One region of the Paenibacillus sp. FSL W7-1287 genome, then DNA from elsewhere that is predicted to be linked to it. Evidence: a T-box and tRNA genes for the amino acid it is inferred to sense, from the RefSeq annotation. Region 1 holds a T-box; the other holds one or more tRNA genes.
What was found. The T-box of region 1 lies ahead of metG (methionine--tRNA ligase). A T-box ahead of a tRNA ligase gene usually reads a tRNA of that ligase, here a tRNA-Met.
Positions count from the first base shown of each region.

Region 2: it has a tRNA-Met gene. The T-box ahead of metG (methionine--tRNA ligase) is inferred to sense a tRNA for this amino acid. The anticodon was not compared.

Region 1 is NZ_JBBORD010000001.1:1,939,159-1,954,412, reverse strand. It holds gene NSQ99_RS08750 (2-phosphosulfolactate phosphatase) at 1-430, shown strand, start outside; one part of gene NSQ99_RS08745 (IS3 family transposase) at 523-1,394, opposite strand; one part of gene NSQ99_RS08745 (IS3 family transposase) at 1,394-1,667, opposite strand; gene NSQ99_RS08740 (aspartate kinase) at 1,798-3,051, opposite strand; gene efp (elongation factor P) at 3,173-3,730, opposite strand; gene NSQ99_RS08730 (M24 family metallopeptidase) at 3,762-4,832, opposite strand; gene aroQ (type II 3-dehydroquinate dehydratase) at 4,863-5,300, opposite strand; gene NSQ99_RS08720 (YqhR family membrane protein) at 5,395-5,892, opposite strand; gene NSQ99_RS08715 (DUF1385 domain-containing protein) at 6,107-7,033, shown strand; gene NSQ99_RS08710 (hypothetical protein) at 7,052-7,357, shown strand; gene mntR (transcriptional regulator MntR) at 7,441-7,863, opposite strand; gene NSQ99_RS08700 (cytochrome c biogenesis CcdA family protein) at 8,368-9,081, opposite strand; gene NSQ99_RS08695 (metal ABC transporter permease) at 9,106-9,903, opposite strand; gene NSQ99_RS08690 (metal ABC transporter ATP-binding protein) at 9,920-10,705, opposite strand; gene NSQ99_RS08685 (metal ABC transporter substrate-binding protein) at 10,776-11,837, opposite strand; gene metG (methionine--tRNA ligase) at 11,989-13,950, opposite strand; T-box leader at 13,990-14,233, opposite strand; gene yidD (membrane protein insertion efficiency factor YidD) at 14,286-14,552, opposite strand; gene NSQ99_RS08670 (Fur family transcriptional regulator) at 14,554-14,982, opposite strand; gene NSQ99_RS08665 (hypothetical protein) at 15,053-15,254, opposite strand, start outside.
Region 2 is NZ_JBBORD010000001.1:2,779,994-2,795,247, reverse strand. It holds gene NSQ99_RS12780 (ABC transporter permease) at 1-385, shown strand, start outside; gene NSQ99_RS12775 (ABC transporter ATP-binding protein) at 389-1,393, shown strand; gene ltrA (group II intron reverse transcriptase/maturase) at 2,005-3,297, shown strand; gene NSQ99_RS12765 (DUF4830 domain-containing protein) at 3,495-3,914, opposite strand; gene NSQ99_RS12760 (hypothetical protein) at 4,440-4,697, shown strand; gene NSQ99_RS12755 (hypothetical protein) at 4,759-4,950, shown strand; tRNA gene NSQ99_RS12750 (tRNA-Met) at 5,084-5,159, shown strand; tRNA gene NSQ99_RS12745 (tRNA-Ile) at 5,201-5,277, shown strand; tRNA gene NSQ99_RS12740 (tRNA-Leu) at 5,286-5,374, shown strand; tRNA gene NSQ99_RS12735 (tRNA-Leu) at 5,414-5,502, shown strand; gene NSQ99_RS12730 (AAA family ATPase) at 5,650-6,207, shown strand; gene NSQ99_RS12725 (hypothetical protein) at 6,565-6,903, opposite strand; tRNA gene NSQ99_RS12720 (tRNA-Val) at 7,172-7,246, opposite strand; gene NSQ99_RS12715 (S-layer homology domain-containing protein) at 7,451-8,377, shown strand; gene NSQ99_RS12710 (nicotinate phosphoribosyltransferase) at 8,516-9,958, shown strand; gene NSQ99_RS12705 (DUF3892 domain-containing protein) at 10,004-10,228, opposite strand; gene NSQ99_RS12700 (MBL fold metallo-hydrolase) at 10,244-10,978, opposite strand; gene NSQ99_RS12695 (stalk domain-containing protein) at 11,276-11,851, shown strand; gene NSQ99_RS12690 (DUF1292 domain-containing protein) at 11,934-12,245, shown strand; gene NSQ99_RS12685 (methionine ABC transporter ATP-binding protein) at 12,511-13,518, shown strand; gene NSQ99_RS12680 (methionine ABC transporter permease) at 13,518-14,177, shown strand; gene NSQ99_RS12675 (MetQ/NlpA family ABC transporter substrate-binding protein) at 14,238-15,098, shown strand.

The DNA.
Region 1 (15,254 bases):
AACGGATGGAACACGAGCGATCATCCGCTCGATGCGTGCAGCAGAATTGTTTATTGCTAGCTTAACGAACGCAGATGCATGTATCGATGCTGCTATGCAAACGGAAAGAGATCTTGTTTTAATATGTGCAGGTAGTCAGGATCAATTTACTTTGGAGGATGGTTTTTGTGCGGGGGCATTAATTGCTAAGCTACAGAAGGATTATTCAAATAGCCCGCTTAGCATGAATGATTTTGGGTATGCCATGCTATCACTATATGAGCATACAAAGCATCAACAAACAACTACGCTGAGGAACGGTTTTTCTGGAAAGCATTTGCAAGCCATCGGTTTAGAAGCTGACATTAACGATTGTATCCAGATCAATCGAACAACGGTCGTTCCATATCTTCATAACGGTGTCATTGTTTCATATCCAGTTAACAGTTAAAAGTTAATTTCTAAAACAAAAAACCCGTCCTCTACTAGGAAAGCTCCCTAGGGAACTGACCCCCGTTTTTGAGACAGGGATCAAAACACCTTCTATGCAACCAGTTTCCGAAATTCAATCGGAGACTGGTTATTTAGTTTCGCTTGAATGCGAAAATGGTTATAATAATAAATATATTCTCTGACTGTCTGTTCAACGATTGCAGTCGTCGTACAGGTCAAATGGTCGAGATAGAATGTTTCGCACTTTAGAGAGGCGTGAAACGATTCAATGGGGGCATTATCAGCGGGTGTACCTTTACGGGACATGCTCATGGTAATGCCTTTTTGTTTTACCGCATCTTGGTAAGTATTCGATGTGTATACCGAACCTTGATCGCTATGTAATAAACAATCGGAGGGTAACTCTGGAAGCTGATTCAGTGTATCAAGTACACATTCTGTATCTTGTTTCGAACGGATGGTATAGGCAATGATTTCACCGTTATACAAGTCTTTAATACTCGAAAGATACAACATCTGCTGTCCAAATGGCAAGTAAGTAATATCCGTAACGAGTTTCTGAAGGGGACGTTCTGCCTTGAATTCACGTTTAAGTATATGTTCTGCCACGGTGGATGGTTGTCCAATTAGGTTGCGTTTCTTAGGCTTTACACGGCATTGTAAGCCATATTGCTGCATAATACGTTGTACAACTTTGTGATTCACATGAATGGTCCGATTGATCAACGCTGTAATTTTACGATAACCTAATCTAAATTTATGTGACATACAGTACTGACGAATAAGCATAACAAGTGTTTCATTTTGCTCGCTCTTCTGATGTTTCTTCCAACGATAATACGTCGCTCTTGATATGTTTAATATCTCACAAACTAGTTTAACAGGCAGCTCTACATGATGTTTGATAAAGCTAGTGGCTACCTCTCTATCCACGTCCTTTCCCACGCTTTGTACTTTTTTAGCACGTCTATTTGTTGCTTTAAGAACCGAATCTCTGCGTGTAATTTTTCCGTTTCAGAAGCAAACTCCGGACCTTTTCCATACGAATATTGTTTCCCTACAGGCTGATCTAAACGGTGAAGCTGACCCTCACGATACCATTTCATCCATATTTTTAGTTGACTTCTATTTCGGATGTTCAGTTCTTCCATCACTTGTTTAACAGGGAACCCCTGAAGTCTCATTTCTATTGCTTTCATTTTAACTTCAACAGGATAACTTACTCTTGTGCTCATAAAAAATACACCTCCAAGTTGTACTCATATCTTACGACATGATTTACATTTCTTGAAGGTGTTTTGATGTGTCTCACGTTATGGGGGCAGTTCCCTAGCATGGACGGGTCTTTGTATAATGAACAAATGATTACCGACGTTCAGAAGGACCGCCAACGAATACTTGCTCATTGGCATCAAGGCCATATGCTGAGTGTAATGCAACGACAACCTCGTTAAGTTTATCGGATGCGATCACACAAGATACTTTAATCTCAGATGTACTTACCATATTAATACTTACACCTAGTGAAGAAATAGTAGAGAACATCTTAGCCGCAACGCCAGGATTGCTGACCATACCTGCTCCAACAATGGATACTTTTACTAGATTACCCTCAGAGATTACTTCCTGATAAGGCACCTTATCTTTTAAGCCCTCAATGACAGTCAATGCATTTTCCTTCACATCTCCAGCTACTGTAAACGCAAAGTCAGCTTTACCGTTTTGCACACCGCTTTGTACAATAATATCAACATCAATGCCATTATCAGCAAGTGCACCAAACACGTTGGCAAGTACACCAGGAATATCTTCAACGCCAATGATTGTAATTCTTGCTACGTTTTTCTCAAAGGCTATGCCACGAACCGCTACGCCCTGTTCCATAACCGCTTCCTCCTTCACGCTAGTACCTACGTTGTTCGTAAAGCTTGAACGAACGACCAATTGAACATTATGATGCTTTGCATACTCTACTGCACGTGGATGCAGCACTGCCGCACCAAGATGGGCAAGCTCAAGCATTTCATCATAAGAGATCTCATTAAGCTTACGTGCATTTTTAACGACGCGTGGGTCAGTTGTATATACACCATCAACATCGGTATAAATTTCACACAGATCTGCACCAATAGCTGCAGCAAGAGCAACAGCCGTTGTATCAGAGCCACCACGACCTAAAGTAGTAATTTCTCCATCTTCACTAGCACCCTGAAAACCAGCTACAACAGCAACATGACCAGAATCTAACGCGCTAATTAAGCGATCAGGCTGTATATCGACAATCTTAGCTTTGCCGTGCACTGAATCTGTTTTCATACCTGCTTGCCAACCAGTGAAGGACATCGCCTTGCCACCAGCAGCTTGTATTGTCATAGACAATAACGCAATTGAAATTTGCTCACCCACTGTTAAAAGCATATCCATTTCACGAGCCGTTGGATTTGGATTTAACGTTTTTGATTGATCAATTAGATCATCTGTCGTATCTCCCATAGCAGATACAACTACAACAATTTTATTACCTTCCTGTTGTCTATCAATGATTCGTTGTGCAACACGTTGCATTCTCTCTGGAGTTCCTACAGAACTACCACCGAATTTCATCACGATCAAAGACAAAGCTGCTCACTCCCAACCTTGACATATGCATACGGTTATATATTATATCACCCATTGCTGCAAAAGAATACTGCTACATATAAAAAAGCCGCTTGAGTTGTTCAAGCAGCTTCTAGATCATTTAAGCACGTGAGATGTATTTACCTTCACGTGTATCGATCAGTAATACATCGTCTTCGTTAATGAACAATGGAACTTGAACGTTAAGACCTGTTTCTACCTTCGCGTTTTTCGTAGCACCCTGTGCAGTGTTACCTTTAACACCTGGTTCAGTCTCGATAACTTTCAACTCAACGTTGTTAGGCAGTTGGATACCAAGAATTTCACCTTGATAGCTTGTAATATTAACGTTCATATTTTCCTTCAAGAAGTTAAGCTCCCATTCAAGCTGTTCTTCCGATAGAGTAAACTGATCGTAAGTTTCGTTATCCATAAATGTATATTCATTACCAGCGCTGTACAAATATTGAACTTCACGATTTTCAATCATTGCGCGGCTCAATGTTTCACCAGCACGGAATGTTTTTTCCACTGTGTTACCGTTACGAAGATTTTTAAGTTTAGAGCGTACAAACGCTGCACCTTTACCAGGCTTTACGTGCTGAAACTCTAATACTGTAAAAATGTCTCCATCAAATTCAATTGTCAAACCCGTTTTAAAATCGTTTACTGAAATCATTAATGATTCCCTCCTGAGAATAAGTTCCAAATCACAGAAGAATAAGCTCTTTCGGCGATGAGGTTAATATTTGATTGCCGGTTTGAGTAATTACGATATCATCCTCGATTCTCACTCCACCAAAACCAGGGAGATAAATACCAGGCTCTACTGTAACCGTCATTCCGGGTGTTAACAATGTATCGCTCAAGCGAGATAGCCGCGGTGCTTCATGGATTTCCATCCCTATACCGTGACCTGTACTATGTCCAAATCGATCACCATAACCGTAGTTTGTAATGATGTCTCTGCAACATGCATCTGCTTCTAGCCCTGTCATGCCTGCCTTGATATGTTCAAGTGCATAAAGCTGTGCCTCAAGTACAATATTATAAATCTCGAGGTGCTTCTGCGTGGGTTGGCCTACGAAAACAGTTCTCGTAATATCAGAGCAATAGCCTTTATAATATGCGCCAAAATCAAGCTTTACGAATTCATTATTGCCAATTACACGTTCACTCGCAACACCGTGAGGTAAGGCCGAACGCTCTCCAGAGGCAACAATCGTATCAAATGACGTGCTTGTCGCACCATTAGCGCGCATAAACATTTCGATTTCAAGAGCAATATCCAGCTCTCTTACGCCCGGTTTTATGTAGTTTAAGATATGGGCGAAGGTTTGATCAGCAAGTGTAGCTGCTTCTTGAATAACGCTAATTTCCTGATCATCTTTAATCTCACGAAGCTGCTCCACAAGACCTGAAGTTCCGACTAGCTCCACTCCATGAAAAGCTGCTTCATAGCGTTTATACTGAGCGAAGGAAACGATATCCTGCTCAAACGCAACACGAGTAATACCATGCTTACCGAATAAGCTTTTCAGCTCATCGAAAGGCTGCGTTGCATATATACTTACCTGGAAGCCAGCTGCCTGATCTACCGCTTGTGTTTCGTAGCGAAAGTCAGTCAGCAAATAGCTTTGCTCTAAAGTAATAAGCAAAGTGCCTGCCGAGCCGGTAAATCCGCTTAAATAGCGGCGATTGATGGGGCTGTCGATGATGATTGCTTCAAGCTGCTTTTCCGAAAGCATTTGTTGCAGCTTCTCTACTCTATTCATTATCATCTTAATCCCTTCTTTCGAATAACTTCAATTCTACTGCTCAAGCTGAGCAATTAGTGCTTGTAGCGCTAACCAATAACCTGTTGGCCCAAATCCTGCAATTTGTCCAATTGCAATCGGAGCAACAACGGAATGGTGTCTGAAGGCCTCTCTTTTATGTATATTCGAAAGGTGTACCTCTACTACGGGAAGTGATACTGCTTGAAGTGCATCCCGAATCGCATAGCTATAATGCGTCCAAGCACCAGGATTAATAATAATTCCGGCTGCTTGACCATGTGCAGCGTGTATACGATCGATCATTTCACCTTCATGATTAGTTTGGAAAAAGTTAAGCTGCACGCCTAGCTCCTTAGCCTTTTGCGTCAGCATTTCTTCAATTGCAGAAAGCGATTGACTGCCGTAAACGCCTGGCTCGCGAATGCCCAGCATATTCAAATTCGGTCCATTAAGCACTTCGATTCGATGCATGTCCAGCACCTCCCAACTTGCATATCTTAGCTCATACGATAAGCCTTTGACATTTTACCACAATCCATGCAGTTTGAGAAGTGCAAGTTCAAGCTTACGTAGAGCTAGCAGGCTCACGTGAAGCTTCATCTGTAAATTCGAAAGCTATCGAATAGCCTATGAACATCCCCCAAATAATAAAGAAGCAAAAATCTGTTGCGGCGATTGTAAATGTAACGTTCGTTGTGAGCTTCGTAAAGCCAAGTATAGGCCCAAGACCGAAAAGCAATCCCCACCATCCAAGTCCATACCATATACCAGGCCATGGTCCTTCCAGCGTTCTAAAGAACCACATATAAATAAATGATGCAAGCATCGAAAAGATGATAAAGGATATCGTACCAACCGTATGAGCGAATGGCGTATTCAGCTGATCTTCTGCAATCCACATCTTAATTAGAAATGCTGCAGGCTGGTTGGTGAAATTACAATAGTACGCAATTAGCCTTAAAGCTCCCCATATGAGTCCTGCAAAAAAACCGATTTTCAAGGCAAATGGAAGCGGCTTTGTCACACCTGTTTGCTGCAAATTTTTAAAGATAAATTTATTCATTACGAATATGGCCTCCCTTCATTCTTATAGCAAGCTGTAATGGTAGTATAAACAAGATGCGCTAGCCTTATCCGTGTCGTTGGCTTTCCATCTGCCATAAAATCAAGTACAATAAAGCTATAGAAGCGAAAGCAAGCATTAAGGGGAAGGAGATTTATACTTGTCAGACAATTCTCGTAATATATATGGTGGTCAAGCTGTTATTGAAGGGGTTATGTTCGCCGGAAAAACAGTCAACGTTACTGCTGTTCGACGCAAAAATAATGAAATAGAATATCTCGAAGTACCTAAAACGACGATACCTTGGGTACAAAAGCTCAAAAAGATACCTTTAGTACGAGGTGTCGTAGGCATAGTTGAATCCAGTGCGAAGGGCTCCGTGCATCTTAACTTCTCTGCAGATAAATACGCTGAGGACGAGATGGAGGATATGACCGAGGAGGAACGCAACAAGGAGCTTGAGAAGGCAAAGAAAAAAGAAGGAAAATGGGATTTGACGATGATTTTCAGCGTAGCTGCCATCGGGGTGCTTTCCTTTATTTTCGGTAAGCTGATTTTCACTGCAGCACCTGCTGCGGTAGAGGAGCTGCTATTCAGTAATCTTTTTACGAATAAAGTTGCTCATAATTTACTTGAAGGACTTATCAAAATTATTTTTCTACTTGTTTATTTATACCTAATGACACTAACACCGATTATTAAACGGTTGTTTCAATACCATGGTGCCGAGCATAAAGTCATCTCAGCTTATGAAGCTGGAGTTGAGCTTACTGTAGAAAATGTGCAGCGCTTCAGCAGACTGCATTATCGCTGCGGCTCAAGCTTTATTATTTTCACGGTCATTATCGGTGTAGTCATCTATTCCATGCCATTCTTTACTTGGGATTCCATCTGGGAACGGATATGGATTCGTATTGTACTACTGCCAGTTGTATTAGGTGTTTCCTATGAGGTACTACGTGCGACGAATGCTGTACGTGATATTCCTGTTTTACGCTTTCTAGGCTTTCCTGGTCTTTGGCTACAGCTGTTAACAACAAAAGAGCCACAAAATGATCAAGTCGAAGTATCAATTGCTTCATTTAATCGTATGCTAGAATTAGAAAAGCAAAATGCTAACGGTACGATTCAACCATCGTAAGGAAAGGAGCAACGCAGCATGAGATCCAAAGTGATCAGCTACATTGTCCTAACACTGATAGCTTTACTGATATTGATTGGTATTATCCAAACATGGCAGGATAACAAAATGTTTATCATTATTCCAATCGTGCTATTCGGATTAATCTTTTACTTCCTTAAACGGCCTCCTGCTTTCCTTAGCAAAGAGTCAAAAACTCGCGGTACGTATCAAAGCGCCGTAAGACAAAGCAAAGCAAAAAAGGAGCGCCCTCGTTCAAAAACGGTACCTTTTAAAGTCATTGAGGGCGGAAGAGACGATAGCGACACACCACGTTACCACTAAAAGCATCAGCCTTCACAGCAAAAAGCCGAGCGATTGTATCGCTCGGCTTTTTGCTGCAATTAAGTCTATGACTACCTATGCCATTATTCTGTATCCATTTCCTTACGAATTTGCTGCAGCTCTTCCAATCTCGTAGCATCTCTTCGGAAATATTCTACTAAAGATTCAATACATGTAATAGAGTCCCAGCTTAAATGATGCTCGATGCCTTCAACATCATGATATATATTTTCATCCTGTACACCAATCGTTGTTAAAAAAGCCTCTAGCAGCTGATGTCGTTCCATCAACCGTTTGCCCATTTTCTTACCTTTGGGTGTTAAAATCAATCCACGATACTTCTCATAGATTAAATAATTATCCTTGTCTAGCTTCTGAATCATCTTGGTCACAGAAGAAGGATGTACGGACAAACCTTCTGCAATATCCGATACACGAGCATATCCTTTTTCTTCCATAAGCTTATAAATTCGTTCCAAGTAGTCTTCCATGCTCGGAGTGGGCATTGAAGAACCCCCCATCATTGCTTCATCACCGTTGTGTTGGTGTCACTTGATCTATCATACACTTATACTGTATAAAACTGCAACTTTTTGTAGGAAAAAGCTGGATACTGTAACCAGTTAAACGCTCCGGAACAAAGAGTTCTTACACTCTCGTTTTCCAGATTCTCTTTCTTCCTCCGCTGAGGGTCAGCTTCATTGAGACACCCACAATTACCCCACCAATCCTGCTTTGCTTGAGCAAAGCAAGACTCACACAGCTTCCCTGTACTCACTCACTCAAGCTCTACATCAAGCGGAGCAGCGGTGCTTGGCGGAAAAGCGCCAGCGGGCGGCCTTGTTCGAGGATTTTTACCACTCGGTATAAGTTTAAAAAAATCCGAGAACAAAAGCCGCTTGGAGCCAAGCAACGATGCGCAGCGTATGTGTAAACAAAACAAAATGCTCCAGCGAATTACATATGTAAGCTTCTTTGCTTATTGCTACGTTCGAGCAAAGCACCACAACCTAGAACTTCAGCCATTCCGGTGTAATCATATTTAGCCAAACCGTAATTCTCGTCATCTGATCTGTAAACAACAAAATCCCCATAAGAATCATAACGGCTCCACCGATTTTCATCACGCGTTCTGAATACTTTAACAGCCAACGAGCTTGCCCCAAGAAGAATGCCATAACGAAGAATGGAATAGCAAAGCCTAGCGAATAAGCCGTCGTTAACGAGAACCAAGTGCCAGGCTCTACTGCCGCCATACTGATAATAGCCGCAAGTGCTGGCCCCATACATGGTGTCCATCCAGCAGAAAACCCGATTCCAAAAAGATACGAGCCAAGGTAGCTTGTCTTTTTAGGAATCAAGTTAAATCTTGTATCCTTTAAAAGTAGCTGTGGTTGAAAAATTCCAAGAAGAAAAAGTCCCATTAAAACGACTAAAATTGCTGACAGCATTCGGATTAGATCCTGATACTCGCTAAAAAACTCACTGAATGCATTTGTACCATAGCCTAAAGCGTAATAGATCGTACTAAAGCCTAGTATAAAAAAGAATGTATGACTAACCATTAGCCAACGGCTTTTTCTGTTCTTTTCTGTATTGGTTAATTCAGCTACCGATATCCCCGTAATGTAAGACAGGTAGGACGGATAGAGCGGCAAGCAGCATGGAGAGATAAACGAGGCAACTCCAGCTGCCAAGGCAATCCATAGCGTGATCTCATTCACTTCGTTCACCTCATATCTACATAATTAGGCAATACGTGAAAAAATATTTCGACCGAGTAAAATAAGCAGCAAAAATGCGATTAGGACTAGCACAATCGTACCCCCAGCTGCCAAATTCCAAACTCCTGCAATTAATAAGCCACAGATGACGGCTATTTCTCCTACGAGTACTACAATGACGATGCTTTGCTTAAAGCTTTTTGCAAGCAACAGGCTACAAGCAGCAGGTATGGTCAGTAATGCGGAGACGAGTAACCCGCCGACAATTTTAATCGAAATGCTAATCACTAACGCAGTTAGTACACTAATAAGTATATTGTAATAGCTGACAGGCATTCCACTAACTGAGGCAGCTTCTTCGTCAAATGTAATAAGAAACAGACCATGCAAATGCTTTCCTACAATTAATAGAACGGCCACCGTAACGCCCAGCATCGTCCACAGATCAATTGGTGTTAACGTATAAATAAATCCGAATAAAAAGCTATTTGCATCCATGCTTAAATCTCTGCCTAGAGTGAAGAATATAGATGCAAGCGCAATTCCTCCAGACATAATAATAGCTAATGAAAGCTCGGCATATGATTTATACGATTTACGTAATTTTTCAATCGCAAAGGATGCAAGCAATGCAAAGATAAGACCGAATAATATTGGGAAATCACCGATAACAAACCCTAAGGCGACTCCAGCAATTGCCGCATGGCTTAACGTATCACCGATCATGGACAGTCTTCGCAATACTAGGAAAATGCCCATTAACGGAGCAGTAATACCTATCAGCATTCCTCCAATTAATGCACGCTGAAAAAAACCACTCATAATTATGTCCAAGCGCTTAACCTTCTTTCTGACTTTCCATCTGAGAGCGTAAATGCTTCAGACTATGTGCTAAATTGTCTTCAATACAATCTTGTGTTTCATGGGAATGTCTTATATAGAAGTTCAGCTTCCCTGCAGTTGAAGCGGGGCTTTCACCTAAGTAGCCTTTTATCATTTCCATATCATGCGAGACCATTAAAAACGTCATATTATGATGCTGGTGCATATGTTTAATCATATGAAAGAAGCTTTCCTGCGTTTCATAGTCAATTCCAACGGTCGGCTCATCTAGTATAAGCAGCGACGGAGTATTAATAAGTGCACGAGCTAGAAATACACGCTGCTGCTGTCCCCCAGAAAGCTGACCAATTCGTTTTTCAGCAAGATCCTCTACTCCCATCGCCATAAGTGCATCATCACACTTCTGGTAGTCCTCGCGAGAATGACGCCCGAACCATTTACGCTTTCCTGACAGTCCCGACAAGACAACCTCTTTCACAGTCGCTGGAAACAAAGGATTAAGATTGTTTCTTTGAGGTACGTAGCCGATTCGATCCCACGCCTTAAACTGTGAGATCGGTTCACCGAACAACCTAACCTCGCCAGACGTCGGCTTGAGTAGTCCAACGATGATTCGAAGCATCGTCGTTTTACCAGCACCATTGGTTCCAATTAATCCAATAAAATCCCGTTCCATAACGCTAAAGCTAACATCCTTAAATACATCACGCTGCTGATAGGAGAAAGAAACCGAATCGACGGTTATAATGTCCCGATGACATGCCTCTGTTCCTATATTCATAACATCCTCCTTCACAGCAAAACGGAGCTTCTATAAGCAAGCTCCGTAGCCATTCCACTTTCCAATATATCTATTGTAATGCTTCAACTATATTTTGCAAGTTTTGTTCCATTAAAGTGAGGTAGTTCTCACCCGCTTGCTCCTGCTTCGTCGTTAAGCCTTCCAATGAATAAATGACATTCGTATCAACCTTAGCCTCGGAAGCTAGCATTTTAGCTAAATTATCTGAAACAAGCTCTTCGAAAAATATTACCTTAACACCTTGCTCCTTCACAAGCTCTGCAATGCGCTTAATATCCTGAGCACGAGGCTCTGCACTTGGTGATAAGCCCATAATAGAGATTTGCTCCAAATTGTAATCTCTTGCTACATAACCAAATGACTGATGGGAAACGACGATCGTGCGTCTTTCTACTTGTGCTAGCTGTTCCTCATATTTTGTATCTAGCTCAATAATATCGGATTTTAGCTTTTCATAATTTTGCTCGTATGCTTCTGCATGCTCCGTGTCTACTTCCACTAAACTATTTTTTATGTTTTCTGCTAGAATTAAAGCAGATTTGGGTGAAACCCAAGTATGAGGATCTAATCCATGGCTATGGCTGTGACTATGACCGTGATCGTGATCATGCTCTTCAGCTGCTTCCTCATCGGCATCATGGTTGTGATCTTCGTGGTCATGCTCTTCATGCTCATCCAATGTAGTTTCTTCATCTCCATGACTATGTTCACCTGCAGTCGTGTCAATCAATTCTATGCCTGTACTAACTTCCTTTACAATGACATTGCTGTCCTGCTCAAGTCCTTGCTTAAAATTATCAATCCATGTCTCTAGTCCAACACCATGATAGAGTAATAGATCGGCTTTCGATGCGGTTAACAAATCCTTGCTCTTAGGAGACCAATCATGTGGTTCGATTCCCGTTGCAATTAAATTTGTAACTTTTACATGTTCTCCGCCTATTGCAGATGTCATATAATAGATGGGATAAAAGCTGGTTACGACACTAATCTTGTTATCCTGTGCATCCTGTGCAGCTTCTGGCTCGTTATTTCCACATGCTGTCATAAGAACAAGGATCATAATGATGAGAAATGATAAAGCTTTGTTTTTTACGTTTCTCTTTTTCACGGTTCTCTTCTCCTAATTTTCATCTCTAATAGTAATCGTTACTATTACGATTTTGATTATATTCTCTCTTAATCGTAATGTCAACTATTAAGATTAAAAAAAATGAGTATACTGCCAGCTTTGGCAATATACTCATTTTTCATACTGTTTCTTATTTTACGATTGCACCGTTAGGCATGCTATCGGGAACCGTTGCAAGCGTTAGCTGATCATCCTTCGATGCAGCTAAAATCATACCTTGAGACAGCTCGCCACGAAGCTTAACTGGCTTCAAATTGGTAACACAAATCACTTTTTTACCAACTAGCTCTTCAGGCTTATAAAACTTAGCAATACCTGAGACAACCTGTCTATGCTCATAGCCAAGATCAAGCTGCAGCTTTAATAGCTTATCAGCTTTAGGCACAGGCTCAGCTGCTAACACTTGAGCGACACGAAGCTCGACCTTAGAAAAGTCCTCAATGCCAATTTCATCTTTTAGATCATCTGGCTTAGCTTCTAGCTCTGGCGCTGACGATTTTTGACCACCACTCATGGACTCTGCGATAAAAGTAACCTCTTCCTCAACATCAAGGCGTGGGAAGATCGGTGCAGACTTAACAACCTTCGTGCCACTTGGAATCGTACTATAGCTTCCGATTGTATCCCAAGAGGTTGACACACCCTCTGCAATACCAAGCTGCTCCCAAATTTGACGTGGTGCATGAGTAAGGAACGGCTGTAGCATAATGCTGATCGAACGAAGTGATTCTGCAAGATGATTCATTACAGATGCAAGCTGGTCGCGCTGCTCTTCATCCTTGGCAAGCGTCCATGGCTGTGTTTCATCGATGTACTTATTGGTACGGCTAACGAATTGCCAAATTGCCGTCAAGGCAACGGAAAACTCCATGTTCTCCATCGCAGTCTCAACCTGTAACAAGGTTTGCTTTGCAAATTTCTCAAGCTCAGCATCAAAGGCAGTCGTAGCTGTAATCGTTGTTGGAATAACTCCATCAAAATACTTCTCGATCATCGCAATGGTACGGTTGAGAAGATTCCCAAGGTCATTTGCAAGATCAAAATTAATACGCTCAACAAAATTCTCAGGTGTGAATGCACCATCTGAACCAAATGGCACCTCACGCAGCAAGTAGTAACGAAGCGCATCCAAGCCGTAGCGATCAATTAATACAACCGGATCAACAACGGTGCCCTTGGACTTCGACATTTTCCCTTCCTTCGTCAAAAGCCAGCCGTGAGCGAATACTTTTTTAGGAAGCGGAAGTCCTAATGCCATCAGCATAATTGGCCAGTAAATCGTATGGAAGCGTACGATTTCCTTACCAACCAGATGCACATCAGCTGCCCAATATTTCTCATACATTTGCTGTTTTTCTTCATCACCATAGCCAATGGCTGTAATGTAATTTGTTAACGCATCAATCCAAACATAGATGACATGCTTCGGATCATTCGGTACTTTAATGCCCCAATCGAACGTTGTACGTGAAACAGCTAAGTCCTCTAGGCCGGGCTTAATGAAGTTGTTAATCATCTCGTTACGACGGGATTCTGGCTGAATAAATTCAGGATGCTCTTCATAATGCTTCAGTAAGCGGTCTGCATATTTGCTCATACGGAAGAAGTAGCTTTCCTCCTTAACAAGCTCAACTGGGCGTCCACAGTCTGGACAGTTTCCATCCTGCAGCTGGCGCTCAAGGAAGAAGGATTCACAAGGTGTACAGTACCAGCCTTCGTAAGTTCCCTTATAGATATCGTCTTGATCTAGCAGCTGCTGAAAAATTTTCGCAACTACCGTTTTATGACGATCCTCTGTTGTACGAATGAAGTCATCGTTGGAGATTTCAAGCTTCTTCCAAAGCTCTTGAATCCCTTTAACGATATCATCAACAAACTGCTTAGGCGTTTGACCTTTCTCTTGTGCCTTGCGTTCAATTTTTTGACCATGCTCATCCGTACCTGTTAAGTACCATACATCATAGCCACGCAGACGCTTATAACGTGCAGTCGCATCCCCTGCTACTGTTGTGTAAGCATGACCAATATGCAGCTTATCACTTGGATAGTAAATTGGTGTCGTAATGTAAAAGCTTTTGTTATGGCTCATCATAACCCCTCCTTATTTTTAAATACAAAAAACTCCCGTCCAACATGGGACGAGAGTTTAACTCACGTGGTACCACCCAATTTCCAAGACACTGCAAAGCTGCAGCGCTTGCTCATTACACCGATAGGTATTGTCTTTAACGCAGACCTACGCTTTTCCCTTACAACCTATGCTCGAAAAAAGTGCCTCCAAGACCATCTTCCATTAGCATTGCCCGTCGGCTTCCACCAAGCACCGTACTCTCTATACGGCTCCTCTAATGTACTCATCTCTTCATTGGCTCATGATATAAATTAAATATAGAAAATATGTGTATGAAAGTCAAGTCAGGCACATAACTAGTTGTTATGTTCTTGCTTAGTCTTAGGCTCTGGTACGTAATCTATTCCACCAGGATGAAAAGGATGGCATTTACAGATTCGCTTAATCGTCAGCCACGAGCCTGCGAGCACACCATGCTTGTCGATCGCCTCAAGTCCATAAGCTGAGCAAGTTGGATAAAAGCGGCACGTTGGTGGCTTTAACGGCGATATAAACCGGCGATAGCCATAGATAGGTGCCTTTGCCAGCTTTGCTGCAAGCGAGGAAGCGTTAGGTTTACTCACCTTACTGCTCTCCTTCTTGCAAGGCACATGCCTTACATTGACCGAAAACTTCAAATTTATGACGCATCACTTTAAAATCTGCTGGGACGTCCGTTTGCTCCATCGGGCAGAACTTGATTGGATACGTTGCACCACAATCCAGGCAAATCATATGGTGATGGTGATCATGCTCACGGCAATGGATTTTGAATTTAACGCCATCCTCAAACATCACCTGTTCAATAACACCTAGCTCCTCCATCACCCTCAGATTGCGGTATACCGTATCAAAGCTAAGACCAGCATACGTTTTTCCCATATAATCATAAACATCCTTGGGGGATAGATAGCCCTTCGTCTCAAAAAATAATTTTGCTAACGTTTTCCGTTGATCTGTTACTCTTAAGCCTTGCGATGACATAAGAGAAACAATTTCTTCTATCGTCTGCATAACGGTTCCTCCATCAAAATTCACGTTATATTCTATCATTAACAAAAAGCTCTCTAATTAGAAAGAGAGCTTAGCCATTAATATACATATTGCTGATGAAAGTCGCACTCATCGCTACGAATAATATTGCAGTTGCTACAATAAAGCTGTTGCGAATTATTTTAAGCTTTTTGTTACGGCTAGAATCGCCGGGTGACGTAGCAGACATCATTACAGCACGATGCATAAAAAGCGTAACAATAAACGAAGCGACAAAAAAGATATTAATAACA
Region 2 (15,254 bases), 840 kb from region 1:
AATTACGCTTGCAGGCTATCTGCTATATTGGTTCTTCAACTTGTCTGGTCGTGTCGTACAGTTCGGTGTGCTGCGAGCGATGGGTCTTTCTAAGGCACAGCTTACGAGCATGCTGCTTCTTGAGCAGCTCTTTACAGCTGGACTTGCGATAGGCTTAGGCTTTGGGATCGGTAAGCTAGTCAGTTATATCTTCCTGCCGTTCCTACAGACAGCAGATTCTGCAACGAAGACGGTACCGCCATTCCGAGTTATCTTCCAAGCAAGCGATACGAACCAATTAATTATGGTCGTAACGGTAATGATGCTAATAGGTGCTACCTTCTTGTTCTTGCATATTCGTAAGCTGAAGGTACATCAGGCAGTGAAGATGGGAGAGGAGCGCTAACGGATGATACATTGTGAAGGGCTAGTCAAAATATACAAAACAGATGATCTAGAGGTTGTCGCGTTGCAGGGCTTGAATCTGTCTGTCTCGCAAGGCGAGCTTATGGCGATCATCGGTAATAGCGGAAGCGGAAAGTCAACGCTTCTGAATACGCTGGGCGGTCTTGACCGCCCCTCTGCGGGACAGGTAAGAGTAGGGAAGTGGGATCTGCTTAAAATGACCGAAGAGCAGCTTGTCGAGTATAAACGCGACACAGTAGGGTTCATCTGGCAAAACAATGCACGAAACCTGCTACCCTATCTAACCGCACTTGAGAACGTGGAAATGCCGATGATGCTCTCAGGTAAGCTGGATCGCGAATACGCGAAGCAGCTGCTCGAGTGGGTCGGACTAGGTCATCGTATGAACAACAAGCTTCATCAGCTATCAGGTGGTGAGCAGCAGCGTGTAGCGATCGCCATCTCTTTATCTAACCGTCCACAGCTTCTGCTTGCCGATGAGCCGACGGGATCAGTAGATACGGCTACCTCAGATATGATCATGAACATATTCCGTAAGCTTAACAAAGAGATCGGCGTTACGATTGTTATCGTTACGCATGATATGGAGCTAGCAAGTCAGGTTGATCGTGTCGTGGCGATCCGGGATGGATTGACGAGTACGGAATTCGTAAAGCATAATCCAGAACTTGGAGCAGCTAAGGATGGATTCGTTTCCTTCTCATCTCATCGTGGCGACAATGCTGCGCATGTCGCATACGTTGTCGTTGACCGAGTCGGAAGACTACAGGTGCCTAAAGAGTATCTGAAGGCAATGAACATTAAGGACAAGGTGCTAATGGAGTTTGACGGCGAGAAGCTCACGATCACATCTCCAGAGCAGCCGGCAAAGGCTGAATCTCAGGCTGAGGAAGAAGCTCCTAAGGATGAAGCAAGTGATGCAAATGATAGTAAGGCTGAGACAGCAGAAAGCGATGTGAGCGTCGCTGAGGTAGCTCATAAGCGCTAACTAATCATCATAATATCTAAATGCATAGCAGGATGGAAAAAATGTACGCATTTTTTTCCATCCTGCTTTTTTGTGTGGGCGTGCCCAGAGGCACGCATTATCTAGTTGGTGAAAGTCCAACCGAAGGAGGGGCCAAGCCACCTTTGTAGCTAGGGTACCTGCGTATGGCGAAATCTGTACGTAGAAGCGTATCGACGAAAGTACCTGTCAGAGATAGGGCGAGCAACATACCAGGCTGTAACATAAAGTGAATCCTGCCGCGTCGTTAAAAAGGCCTTGCAAAAGGGAAAAGGGGAAGCCGAGTCTCGCTAAATTAGACGAAGGCCAAGGAAGCTGCACAAGAACTTGGAACAACAGTGAAGAATCCTCCGGCGTATGGGGAGCTGCATGGTATGAAAGATAATGCAGTGAACTGGGGAGACCCTCCCCTGCACAGAAAAAAAAAAAAAAAAAAACTGTAAAGAGATACTCTATAAGCCCAAAAAGCGAAATGAGTCATCTGCAGGAAGGGAGTCCGAGGGGCTCATAGTACCTAAGAATCTCAGGACAACATAACCTGTGGGAGGAAAGGAGCCCTGCTTTGTTCAAGCTATTTAAGGAGGTACGAGTGAGTGAATGCCAAAAGGCTAACAACACCAAAGGAAAAAGTTCAACAACTCCAAGAAAAGCTAGGTCATGCAGCCAAGGAGAACAAAAAGCGTAAATTCCACGCTTTGTATGACAAAATCTATGCATGGAATACATTGGGGGAAGCTTGGAACCGAGTACGGGCAAACAAAGGAGCAGCTGGAGTCGATGGTGAAACATTGGCGAATATCGAAAAGATAGGCGTCGAGGCGTTTCTACATGACTGTCAAAAGCAACTAGAACAAGGGAATTACCATCCCGAGCCTGTAAGACGGCAATACATTCCGAAGAAGGATGGGAAGCAACGTCCGCTAGGTATTCCAACCGTGCGAGATCGAGTCATACAAATGGCAACAAAACTCATGATTGAGCCCATATTTGAAACTGACTTTCAAGAATCCTCTTATGGTTTTCGACCGAAGCGCAGTGCTAAGCAAGCGCTAGATCGTATACGAAAGGCATGCAACCGTAAAGGTAACTGGGTGATCGACGTCGACATCCAAGGCTACTTTGACAACATTAATCAAGAGAAACTGATGAAGTTGGTGGAAATGCGAATCAATGACAGACGAGTTCTGAAACTCATTCGCAAATGGTTGCAAGCTGGTGTAATGGAGGAAGGACAAGTCCGACGTTCAGATTTAGGCACACCTCAAGGTGGAGTCATTAGCCCGCTATTGGCGAATATCTATCTGAATTATTTCGATGTGATATGGGAACGACATGGTAAAGCATTAGGTGAACTTACGAGGTACGCAGATGATTTTGTCGTCGTGTGCAAAACCAAGAAAGATGCCGACCATGCGTTTAAGTTGATTAGAGCCATTATGGAACGATTAGAACTAACGCTGCACCCTACAAAAACTCGAATCATCGGTCTATGGACAGGGGAAGAAGGTTTTGATTTTCTCGGTATGCACCATCGAAAAACGAAGGCAGAAACGTCAACGGGTAAAATATACTATACTACTCAACAATGGCTGACAACGAAAGCAGAAGAACGGATACGGGAAGTGGTCAAAGAAAGATTAGCGCCCCCACGTATGCGTGTCATCTCCTTCGCAGACCATGTGAAATGGTTAAACCCAAAGATTCAAGGATGGCGTAATTATTATTACACTTCCTACAGTCAGTTAAAACTAGCTAAGCTAGATTGGTATATTTTACAACGATTCACAAGATGGTACGCCAAGAAGAGACAGCGAAGAAGATGGATGAGCTCATTTCATGAAGTAAAGTTTATAGCCAAGCAAGTTGGATTAAAAACACTATTGTAATCTGCATGCGCATGAAAGAAGAACATCGGAAAGCCGTATGAGGGAAAACTTCACGTACGGTTTGATGAGGAGAGACTGAAATAAAATTCAGCCTTTTACTCTAGAACATTGTAGCCCAATAATTATTGATTGCTATTTGCAGACACAATCACATTTGGAATAGATATCGCGGTTGGCATAACGTTTCACTAAGAAATTCATGGTGTAATAATCCCTTCTTTCATCAATCTTTCTTTATCAGTAAGAGCGAATCTCCCTGGTGTCCAGCTTTCTAAGGCGCCACTGCCTCCAATGATCTCACCGTCTAATTCATAAATGGAGGCATACACTTTCTCTCCAGAAGCCTGTCTTTCCTCCAGCACATAACCCGTAATATAAAGTTCTTGTCCTCTATAAGGCTCTAAATCTAAACCTGAAGAAATACGCAACGATTCAATACGTTCAGGATAATAATTCATGACTTCACTATTCTCACTAAGCTTCTCTTGAATGTGCCATCCATAGGATTCTAAATATTGAATATGGACATCTAATAATTCATCAGGGGTTTCTTTATTACAGCCAGTTAATAGAGTAACACTACAACAAAGCAATATAATGAGTATTTTTGTACTCACAAAACTCACCCTCCCTTAATTATCCAGTTGTTAATAATAACGCTAGCAAAGTTTACATAGTTGCACACTATATTGAAAAGGCACAGGTCAGCCTGACGTTCTCAGACCGTATAAGGCACGTCGACGACTTCTGAACATAAATACCTATCTAACATTAGTTAGGTGTGAGAAAGGAAGCTAGAGTCTATGATAAGCACTCCAACGGACGATGAGACTGTTATCGAAGAAACTAAGCCCTAGTGAATTATAAGGTGAAGAGGACTAAGCAGATACAACCTACAAAGACGCTCCAGCGGAGTCAGGGTGAAGAGGACTACGCAGATACAACCTACAAAGACGCTCCAGCGGAGTAAGGTGAAGAGAACTACGAAGCACAAGCCCCAACAAACTCTCCAGCGGAGTAAACAATGAGAGCGTAAAAGCGAAGCGTTTGCCTTTGTCCACTGATTTCTACATATAATATTCTTCAAGAAATCAGTGGACAACAGCAATTGGAGCCTCATTGTTTACGGAGCGCTGAAATCAGTGGACAACAGCAAATGGAGCCTTATTGTTTACGGAGCGCTGAAATCAGTGGACAACAGCAATTGGAGCCTTATTGTTTACGGAGCGCTGAAATCAGTGGACAACAGCAAATGGAGCCTCATTGTTTACGGAGCGCTGAAATCAGTGGACAACAGCAAATGGAGCCTCATTGTTTACGGAGCGCTGAAATCAGTGGACAACAGCAAATGGAGCCTCATTGTTTACGGAGCGCTAAAATCAGAGGACAACAGCAATTGAAGCCTCAATGTTCACGTAGCGCTGAATGAAGCTGCATAAATTGGGCACGCTATCCTTATCAATGGAGGTGAAAAGGAATATGTGGGTGTACTGGATTCGATTGTATGAATCGAAATTTCAAGCAAGCTGTGTTGTTCAGCGTATGGAGCATGATTATTGGATGTATGGTATGGAATGCCCCAAAGAAATTGAAATCTACAAATCAAATCGAGGAAAATACGGTGTAAGATATATGCCTGCACACCGCCAATAAAACGATGCTAAGGGCTCGAAAAATAATGAATGAGAAAATCTGAAGAAAATGTTGTAAAAAATGCTTGACGTGAGATGTTTGTTTATAGTATATTAATTCATGTCGCCATTGCGAGTGGACAAATTTTCAATGACGCGGGGTGGAGCAGTTGGCAGCTCGTCGGGCTCATAACCCGAAGGTCACAGGTTCAAGTCCTGTCCCCGCAACCAAATTCTCTAGTCGGTAATGATAGCATTCATTATATGATCGAGGGCCCTTAGCTCAGTTGGTTAGAGCAGTCGGCTCATAACCGATTTGTCGGGGGTTCGAGTCCCTCAGGGCCCACCATTTATTTTGCCGGGGTGGCGGAACTGGCAGACGCACAGGACTTAAAATCCTGCGGTAGGTGACTACCGTACCGGTTCGATTCCGGTCCTCGGCACCATTGCTTTACATAACTCTACATATTCAAATATACTTATACGCCGGGGTGGCGGAACTGGCAGACGCACAGGACTTAAAATCCTGCGGTAGGTGACTACCGTACCGGTTCGATTCCGGTCCTCGGCACCATTTATTGAAAATGTATATTTAATAGAATAGAGTCATGTCCATCCATTAAGCCTAGCTTAGTGGATTTTTTATTTTAAAGAAATTATCGTATCTTTGAAAAGTATATTCTGGTATTATAAGGAATTATCTTACGAGGTGGCGATGCTGGTGAAGTTTGTGATGATATTTGGACCGCAAGCAGTAGGGAAAATGACTGTGGGACATGAGCTTGAGAGGATTACAGATCTAAATCTGTTCCACAATCATATGACGATTGAGTTATTAGCTCCCTATTTTGGCTTTAACCACGAAATGTGGAGATTAGTGAATAAATTCCGTGAAGATGTTTTTGAAGCAGCAGCTGCTAGCGATATGTATGGAATGATTTTCACCTATGTTTGGGGCTTTGATCTACAAAGTGACTGGGACTATGTCGATAAGGTTTGTAAAATATTCGAAAACAACGGCGGAGAGGTTTATTTTGTAGAGCTAGAAGCTGATCTAGAGGAGAGAATAGAAAGGAATAAAACGCCTCATAGATTAGAGCACAAACCAACCAAACGAGATGTCACACGTTCGGAGCAGGAATTAATTAGGACAGCAGAGCAGCATCGCTTGAACTCCCTTGATGGCGAGATAACAAGAGAGAACTACATAAGAATTAACAATACGCGTCTAGCTGCCTGCGAAGTAGCTAATATGATCAAGACGAATTTCAATTTATAGAATGAACAAAAAGAGGAGAGTAAAATTCTACTCTCCATTGATATGTATATGTAGGTGTTGAAACAAAACTGCGCATGACCTCTAATGCTTCTATAAAATATTGGTTATTCCAATCAATCCTAATAATCGCTTGCTAGTATAGCTTGCACCGCAGACAATGTACTATATTTTCTATTAGTTAAGATTTTGCAAATGTTATAGAAATTACAGAAGGAGGATTTAAGTCCTCCCTCAGTATCTAACCAAACTTAACGGTGTTCAACTAAACATACATAGCTAAACTTACTAAATAGTTACAGCACAGCCCCTATGCATTAGTGGTGGAGGGGCTTTTTTGTTGGTAAAATCAATAAAATTTTAGTTTGTTAACTGTTGCCCACTTTGACTGGAGAAATGATTGTCTGAAGATGAGCTGTAAATGTCTGAAGATGAACTGTTGTCTGAGGGTGTAATTTGCTTATACATTTCTACTATTCGCTCCATTTCAGAAATAGCTTGTTGGTGAGATTGAAGAGCAGTATGTATAGTTTGTATAGCTTGACGCTCTTTTGAAATTAAATTTTGAAATTGCTGAGCACTTTTTTGTTCTTGTTGTTTTAATTGTTCATAAACGTGGTAGGAGTGAGTCGTTTGCTGAATCAACATCTGAACCATTTGCTCGCATTCGTTCATCGGATTTGGATTATTCTTATTCATTTTATCTAACACCCCCCCTTAATTTAATACTTATATTATTGTCAAATATTTGAAAGTTAATCAGTGAATATAGCTCTCACCTTTATTGGCGGGAACTCTTTAATTGGTATAATAAAGGTCGCCCATTTTTTGTTTTTACACCTTGGTGCATTCTCGTCCCCAGTTCGTCCCCAACAATAATTTACTAGAGTGTGTTTAGTGAGATTTAAATAAGTTAAGAAAACAAGAAAAACCCCTTGATTATCAAGGGGTTCGAACGTTTATGTACTGGTAGGACGGGCGGGGATCGAACCCGCGACTTCTACCCTGTCAAGGTAGCACTCTCCCGCTGAGTTACCGTCCTGTATATTTATAGCGACAATAGATATATTAACATAGCATACAACATTTAGCAACATATTATTTGTGAGTAATTGTACATAGGCTGGTTAGGCTACAGATTGATAGGATAGTGCATTAGACTTAATTTATGCACTAGTGCGCAACATATTAGCGGTTATGACCGTTTATTCGAGTGAAGCTATTATAACTACGAGGAGGAATTGATGTGAAAGGAAAACGAATAACAGCTATTGTATTATCATTGCTAATGGTACTGGCATTAACTCCTGTTGCTTCTGCTTTCGGCGACATTAAAGGGCTGAAAGGAGAGAAGCACATTACTCATTTGAAGGAGCGCGGTGTAATTAAGGGTGATTCCAAAGGAAAGGGTAAGGGTTCATATCATCCTCAAGCTAAGCTAAGCTATGCACAAGCAGTTGTCATGCTTGATGAGGCGTTCGAGCTTGATTTATCTCATATTAAATTTGTAAAAGAGCCTAAAGTAAGTGATATTTACAAAAAAGTGAAGGATGGAAAATGGTACTCAGAGGCATTTTTACATGGGTTCTATAACGGAATTGAACTAGACAAAAATGTTAATCCGAATGCTTCCATAACTCGCGAAGAATTCGCTGCACTATTAATTAATCAAGTCGACCGTAAAGGTGACTACGCATTAATTATGATGCACATCGACTATAAAGATATTGATAAAGCTAAGGATGAATACAAGGATGAAATCCAAAAGCTATTATTGCTTAAATTCGCTGAATTAAGCAAAAATGGTAACTTCAATCCTACTAAGCCGATCACTCGTGAAGAAGCTGCGATTTGGCTAGATAAAGCGTTAACCTTCGTTGATGAAACATTCGGTAATAAAGACGATGAGAACAAGCCATCTGCACTTACGGATGTTACTTTCAAAACAGAAAAAGTTACGGATCAAGTAAATAAAGTAACGGTAAGCGCAACTGTGCCTCATCCAGGCTACGGCATCGCTATTACAGAAATTACATTTGATCAAGATACAGCATATGTAAAGATTAAACAAGTCGATCCTGATCCAAATAAAATGTATCCACAGGTTATCTCTACAGCTATTGCTGAAACCTATGTTGCATCGCATTATAAAGTGAAGCTAATCACTCCATAATAAAACGAAAAGAAGGTAGGATTGAATCCTATCTTCTTTTCGTTTTATTTGACATCTTACAAAAAAACTTCATAATAAAACCATTACCATACATATATCTACAGCGACTAAGGTTGTAAGAAGGAGCAGGTGTAAGTGATGACAGAACAGCATTTGATGCTGCATACAGATAAATATCAAATTAATATGATGTACGCGCATTGGAAGCATCATACGCATCATCAAAAAACAGTATTTGATGTATATTTTCGCAAGCTGCCATTTGGCAATGGCTTTGCCGTTGCTGCTGGCTTAGAGCGAGTTGTTCGCTATCTCGAGAATTTACGATTTAGCGATGAAGATATTGCGTTTTTAGCAAATCAAGAGGAAAATTATGATCTGGCATTCCTAGAGGAACTGCGCCAATTCAAATTTCACGGTGATTTATATGCTGCGATCGAAGGGACATTAGTTTTTCCGAATGAACCGATCATCCGGGTCGAAGCTTCTATATTTGAAGCTCAAATTATTGAGACTGCGTTATTGAATTTCGTGAATTTTCAAACGCTCATTGCTACAAAGGCAGCAAGAATTAAGCAGGTGGCTCCGAATGACATTCTAATGGAGTTTGGAAGTAGGCGTGCTCAGGAGGCTGATGCAGCGATATGGGGAGCTAGAGCGGCTTGTATCGTAGGCTTCCATGCAACGAGTAACATGCGGGCAGCAATGTTGTTTGATATCCCAGCCAAAGGAACGCATGCCCATGCATGGGTGCAAATTCATGATAGTGAGCAGGAGGCGTTTGATCGTTACGCTGAGGCTTTGCCTGATGATGTAACGCTGCTCGTTGATACGTACGATACCCTTCGTGATGGGGTACCACATGCGATTGAAACAGCGAAGAAATTAGCTGAGAAAGGTAAACGCATGAAGGCGATACGTCTGGACAGCGGTGACCTAGCTTATTTGTCCAAGCGTGCACGTACGATGCTAGATCAGGCGGGATTAGAGGATGTGAAGATTGTTGCATCTAATGATTTGGATGAAAACATTATCGTGGAGCTTAAGGCGCAGGGTGCCCGTATTGATAGCTGGGGGATAGGTACAAAGCTTATAACAGCGGCTGATAACCCCGCTTTAGGTGGAGTCTATAAGCTTGTTGCCAAAGAGAATGAAGGTGAGTATGAGCCTGTCATTAAAATATCAGGCAATCCGGAGAAAATTACGACTCCTGGTAAGAAAAATGTTTACCGGATTATAAGCAATGAAACAGGTAAGGCAGAGGCTGATTATATAGTACTGCATGATGAGCTGCTCGAGGGTAGCGCAGAGCCGCTTATGCTATATGATCCTGCACATCCCTACATCAGACGCAAAGTGGAGAATTACAGCGTGCAGGCAATCCTTGCACCGATTTTCGTTAATGGACAGCTCATTTATGAATTGCCGACTGTAAAGGAAATAGCTGACTATCACCGTTCACAGCTGGATCTATTTTGGCCTGAGACGCTGCGCAAGTTAAATCCTGAGAAATATGATGTTGTGCTTAGCGATAAGGTTTGGAATATGCGTAAAGAGCTAATAAACCAGCATACGAAATAAGAAAAGGTAGGATGGGGTTCTTGCAACCCATCCTACCTTTTTCATTTAAAAGGTTGGTAATTGATCGAGATTATTATCAGGGGTATCGTCAGGGATGGACCGAATATGCTGCTCATGGTCTCGTCCCTTAAATAGCTGCAAGTTTTTAATCTCTCCGTTTTTCACCATTTCCTGCGCTTGTAGATAATCAACAACTTCTCCAGAGGAAAACTTGAATTCAATAATATCTCCTTCACTGTTTCTTCTTACCGCGACAACCTCGTGCTGCATAAGATTAGCTCCCTCCTATTCGATAATTGACGGTTTGCCTTGCTCTACAATTTCCATTGCACCCGTCTTACCGATATAGTTCCCTATTGTGTCGCTATAATGCATGAGCTTGATTTTCCGCTGAAGTTCCAGTGGAAGAGTAAGCAGCTCTTTTAAGGTTGTATGAACATGGCCCGGCCCTTCAAGTTGGCAATCATGATAGAAGGTTTGTACACCAGCCTGGTGTAGTTCCTCTAGCAGCTTTGGATTAAAAGTCATGTCTGCAGAGTAGAAGAAAGTATCATTTATAATAAATGAGTAGCTGTCTTTGTTTTTAATATGATCTGTCTTCAGCAGCTTTATCTTTAGATCCTCTGCAAGCTGAATATCTGTGTTTGGCTGAAGTGGAACGACATTGAAGAAGCATTCAATGTGATCGAGCTCCCCCTGTACAAGGCCGCCACGTAAGGAGTGGTTCCATAGTGGTTCAATTAATGTTTCGGCAATATAAAGGGTAGGCTTTCTTGCGTAAGTATACATCATCTGATAAGCGAGCTCTTCAAGTCCGCCTATATGATCTGCGTGAATATGGCTAATTAGAACACCATCTAACTCTGCAAATGTTCTCCCTGATTGATATAAAGCATGTGGCAAGGTAATACCACAGTCGATTAAAAGTTTCATATTATCCGTTTCAAGGAGTGCATTGTTATTAAAGTAGGCTTTTGCAAAAGCATTTCCCGTACCAATCATCGTAATTTTCAAGCAGATGCCTCCTCACATGACATTCATCTATAAAGATAGTCGTTTATGATCAAAACTTCAGTAATGTACATCACAAAATATGAAGCTTAATTGGTCAAATTTGGAACAATATATTTCCATAGCTAGCATTTTAGCGGAAGTATAGCGGATATTCAACATGAATTGTAGTTATTATTACAAATTGTAGCGTAATTATGATTAATGTAAAATTTTTCAACGTTAAATTTCTTTCATTAACCGCAACTTTTTTATATGAATATAGTCTAACGATTTAGAAGCTCATATACTGGAGGTTGTTAGACCATGAAAGGTAAAAAGTTATTGCTGCTCGTTTGCGTAGTGATGATATGGAGCTCAACCATTATATTCGCAAATGCATCCAGTCAGAAAATTAAGGTTTTAGTGAATGGTATCAATATTGGCGAAGTGGGTGTGCTCTTTGAAAATACAACGTATTTACCGCTGCGAAAAGTTGGAGAATCACTTAATGCAATCGTTGAGTGGAACTCTAACAGCAAAACCGCAGTGATCTATGATCCAAATGTCCATATGTTTGTATACAATAGCAGCAATGGCGCGGAAACTACATTTGGTGAAGTATCAAAAGGCTTTAGCGGGAAAATAAAAATCTTTGCTCAAGTAGATAATGTACAATTCAAGCTGAATTCAGTAAAATTTGCGATTGTTGATCCAAGCGGCAAGGAAACGCTCATTCAAAAAATTGCTGTCGATAAGGAAAGAGACAATTATTGGTTCGTTACTGATGAGACGAGCTATCGCTTTAGTTCCTCCGGTAATTATGTCATTCGCTGTTATATGCAAACTGAATTTAGCGATGAGTGGGTCGTTACATCGGAGAAGATCATATCCTCCACTTAAATTCATTTGACCGTGTTCACACATTCTGTTAGGATAGAATGGTTTACATAATCAAAATTTCTAGTGAAATGAGGGTACGACTGTGAGTGAACATGAACACGGACCAGACTGTGGATGCGGACATGACCATGACCATGAGCATGAGGAGCATGTCTTTATAATAGCCGATGATGAAGGCGAAGAGCGTGAAATGGTGATGGTATACACCTTTGAATCAGAGGATCAATTGTATGCTGTACTGCTTGATCGTCAAGATCCAGAGCGCGATGGTGTTATTTTCCGAATCGAGGAAGAAGAAGAGGAAACATTCCTTGTTGGTATTGAAGATGATGAGGAATGGGATCGTGTTCAAGCGATCTACGAAGAAATTGCTCGTAGCGAAAACGGTGAGTAACAATGTACTATGCGGCTGTGCATACTGATGCATGGCCGTTTTTTTGTGCGTCTATCTCGTTTTCATGAATATTTCATAAAGTTTCCGTTGAATCGTCTCGAAATTTGTGAAAAAATGTGAGAGACAACAGAACAATTTTATTGTATAGTATTGTTATTGCAATAAAGCAAATGGGAATAGTCGGATATAATGAGTGTAACGGACTTAACATATATAAAATAATTGGTTAACGAAAATAGCCTCAAGCAAGTAGGGGGGGAGACCTTTGATTCAGCTAAAAAATATTAAAAAAGTTTATGGTAAAAAGAAAACTCAAACTACGGCACTTTCTGGGCTGAATTTGACTGTGGAAAAGGGCGAGATTTTTGGTGTAATTGGTCATTCGGGAGCAGGAAAAAGTACGTTGATCAGATGCATTAACCTGCTTGAACGACCTACATCTGGCGAGGTTTGGGTTGGCGGGGTCGAGCTTACGCGGTTAGGAAAAAAAGAGCTGCAGCAGCACAGAGGAAAGATCGGGATGATCTTTCAGCACTTTAATCTATTGTCCTCTGCTACTGTATATGACAATATTGCGTTTCCGCTAACGATAAGAGGAGCTGGAAAAGCTGAAATAAAAAGCAAAGTGGAAGAACTGCTAAGCTTAGTTGGCCTTGAGGAGCATCGTAATAAATATCCAGCACAACTATCTGGTGGGCAAAAGCAGCGGGTAGGTATTGCAAGGGCGCTTGCCAGTGATCCGGACGTGCTGCTATGTGATGAGGCAACCTCTGCACTGGATCCTCAAACAACTGATTCTATTCTTAGCTTGCTTCTAGACATTAATAAAAAGTTTAACCTTACGATTATGCTCATTACTCATGAGATGCATGTGATTCAAAGCATATGTGACCGTGTTGCTGTTATTCACGCTGGAGGCATCGTTGAGGAAGGACCCGTTACAGAGGTATTCTTAAAGCCAAAGCATTTCATTACGAAGGAATTTGTCAATCGTGATTCGTTTAGCGGAGAGCATGCAGTATACCGGACAGGTCAGAAGTGGAAAAGACTCGTTCATATTACGTATTTAGGTTCAAAAACCTATGAGTCGACACTATCACAGGTGGTTAGAGAAACCGGTGTAGACTTTGCTATTTTACAGGGGGCAATCTCAACGATTAAGGATACTCCTTATGGTAAACTGATCGTTGCGCTTGAAGGTACAGAGGATGCGGTTCAGCAAACGATTCAAAAGCTGCAAGAGCATGACCTTGATGTGGAGGTGATGGAATAATGGATTTCTCTTCAATCGATTGGAATGAAATGGGAGGAGCAACAATAGATACCCTGCAAATGATGGGATTTGCAACGTTGTTTACGTTTATTATCGGGCTGCCGCTTGGAATCATACTATTTGTTTTCTCAAAGTCCAATTCCATCGTGCTGCAAGCCATATACAGAGTATTGTCACTCGTTGTAAACATCATCCGCTCCGTTCCTTTTATTATATTGATTCTGGCTCTCATTCCTTTCACTCGCATGATTATGGGAGTATCTACTGGCGTAGAAGGGACAATTCCGCCCCTTGTTATTGCAGCTGCGCCGTTTTTTGCAAGACTCGTAGAAACGTCTTTACGAGAGGTGGACAAAGGCGTCATTGAAGCCTCTTATGCAATGGGAGCTTCCACGATGCAGGTCATTCGTAAAGTTCTGCTACCAGAATCACTGCCAGGTCTTATTGCCGGTATGACGATTACAGTCGTTACGTTAGTTTCCTATACTGCAATGTCAGGTATGGTTGGCGGCGGCGGGCTGGGTGACTTGGCAATTCGATATGGCTACTATCGGTATGAATCCGAGATTATGCTCATTTCCGTTGTGTTTATGATCATTTTAGTGCAAATACTACAAATGGTTGGCGACCGACTAGTGATTTATTTTTCGAGGAAATAAGGAAATATATATATAGATCAAGCCTTATTTACAAAAAAGATTTTTTGGAGGGGTAACTGTATGAAAAAATGGTCTTTGTCTGTACTTACTTTAGCGTTAGTATTCGTTTTAGCAGCTTGCGGAAACGGAAACGATGCAGCTAACAACTCGGCAAACTCAACAAATAAGGAAACGGGCTCTAATGGAGCTGAAGCACCTGCACAGCTTGAAAAGCTTGTTGTTGGTGCGACAGTACCGCATGCTGATATTCTTAAGTTTGTAGCTCCAGCACTTGAAGAGGAAGGCATCGAATTAGAGGTAAAAGAGTTTACAGATTATGTTCAACCGAACATTCAGCTGCAAGAAAAACAGCTTGATGCAAACTACTTCCAGCACCAGCCTTATCTTGATGAGCAAAATGCACAAAACGGCTTTGAGCTAGTTGCTGTAGCAGGTATTCATGTAGAGCCATTCGGCGCTTATTCTAAAAAATATACATCTGTAGAGGAAATCGAGGATGGCGCTAAAGTTGCGATCCCGAATGACCCAACAAATGGTGGACGCGCGTTGTTGCTGCTTGAGAGTCAAGGCTTCATTAAGTTGAATCCAGAAGCAGGAATTACTGCAACGAAAAAAGATATTACGGAGAATACGAAAAATCTAGACATTATTGAGTTAGATGCAGCAATGCTTCCACGTCAATTGGAAGAGGTCGATTTTGCGCTGATCAATACGAACTTCGCATTGGAAGCACAATTGAATCCAATGAATGATGCACTGTTTATCGAGGATAAAGATTCGCCGTACACAAATATCGTTGTAACTCGTCCAGATAATAAGGACGCTGAGGCGATTCAAAAACTTGTTAAGGCTCTTACTTCAGAAGAAGTAAAGCAATTCATCGAGGAAACCTATGAAGGAGCACTGGTTCCAGTATTCTAATCTCAGGATAAATCAATATTCTCACTGTATCCCGCTGCATTTGTAGCGGGATTTTTTTAGTTATAATTGTTGTGTTGTATTAGGGAAGCTAGGGGAGAGTTGAGAACTGATCAGCATGTGGTGAAGATTGGAAATCGAGGTATGTATAAAAAAGGA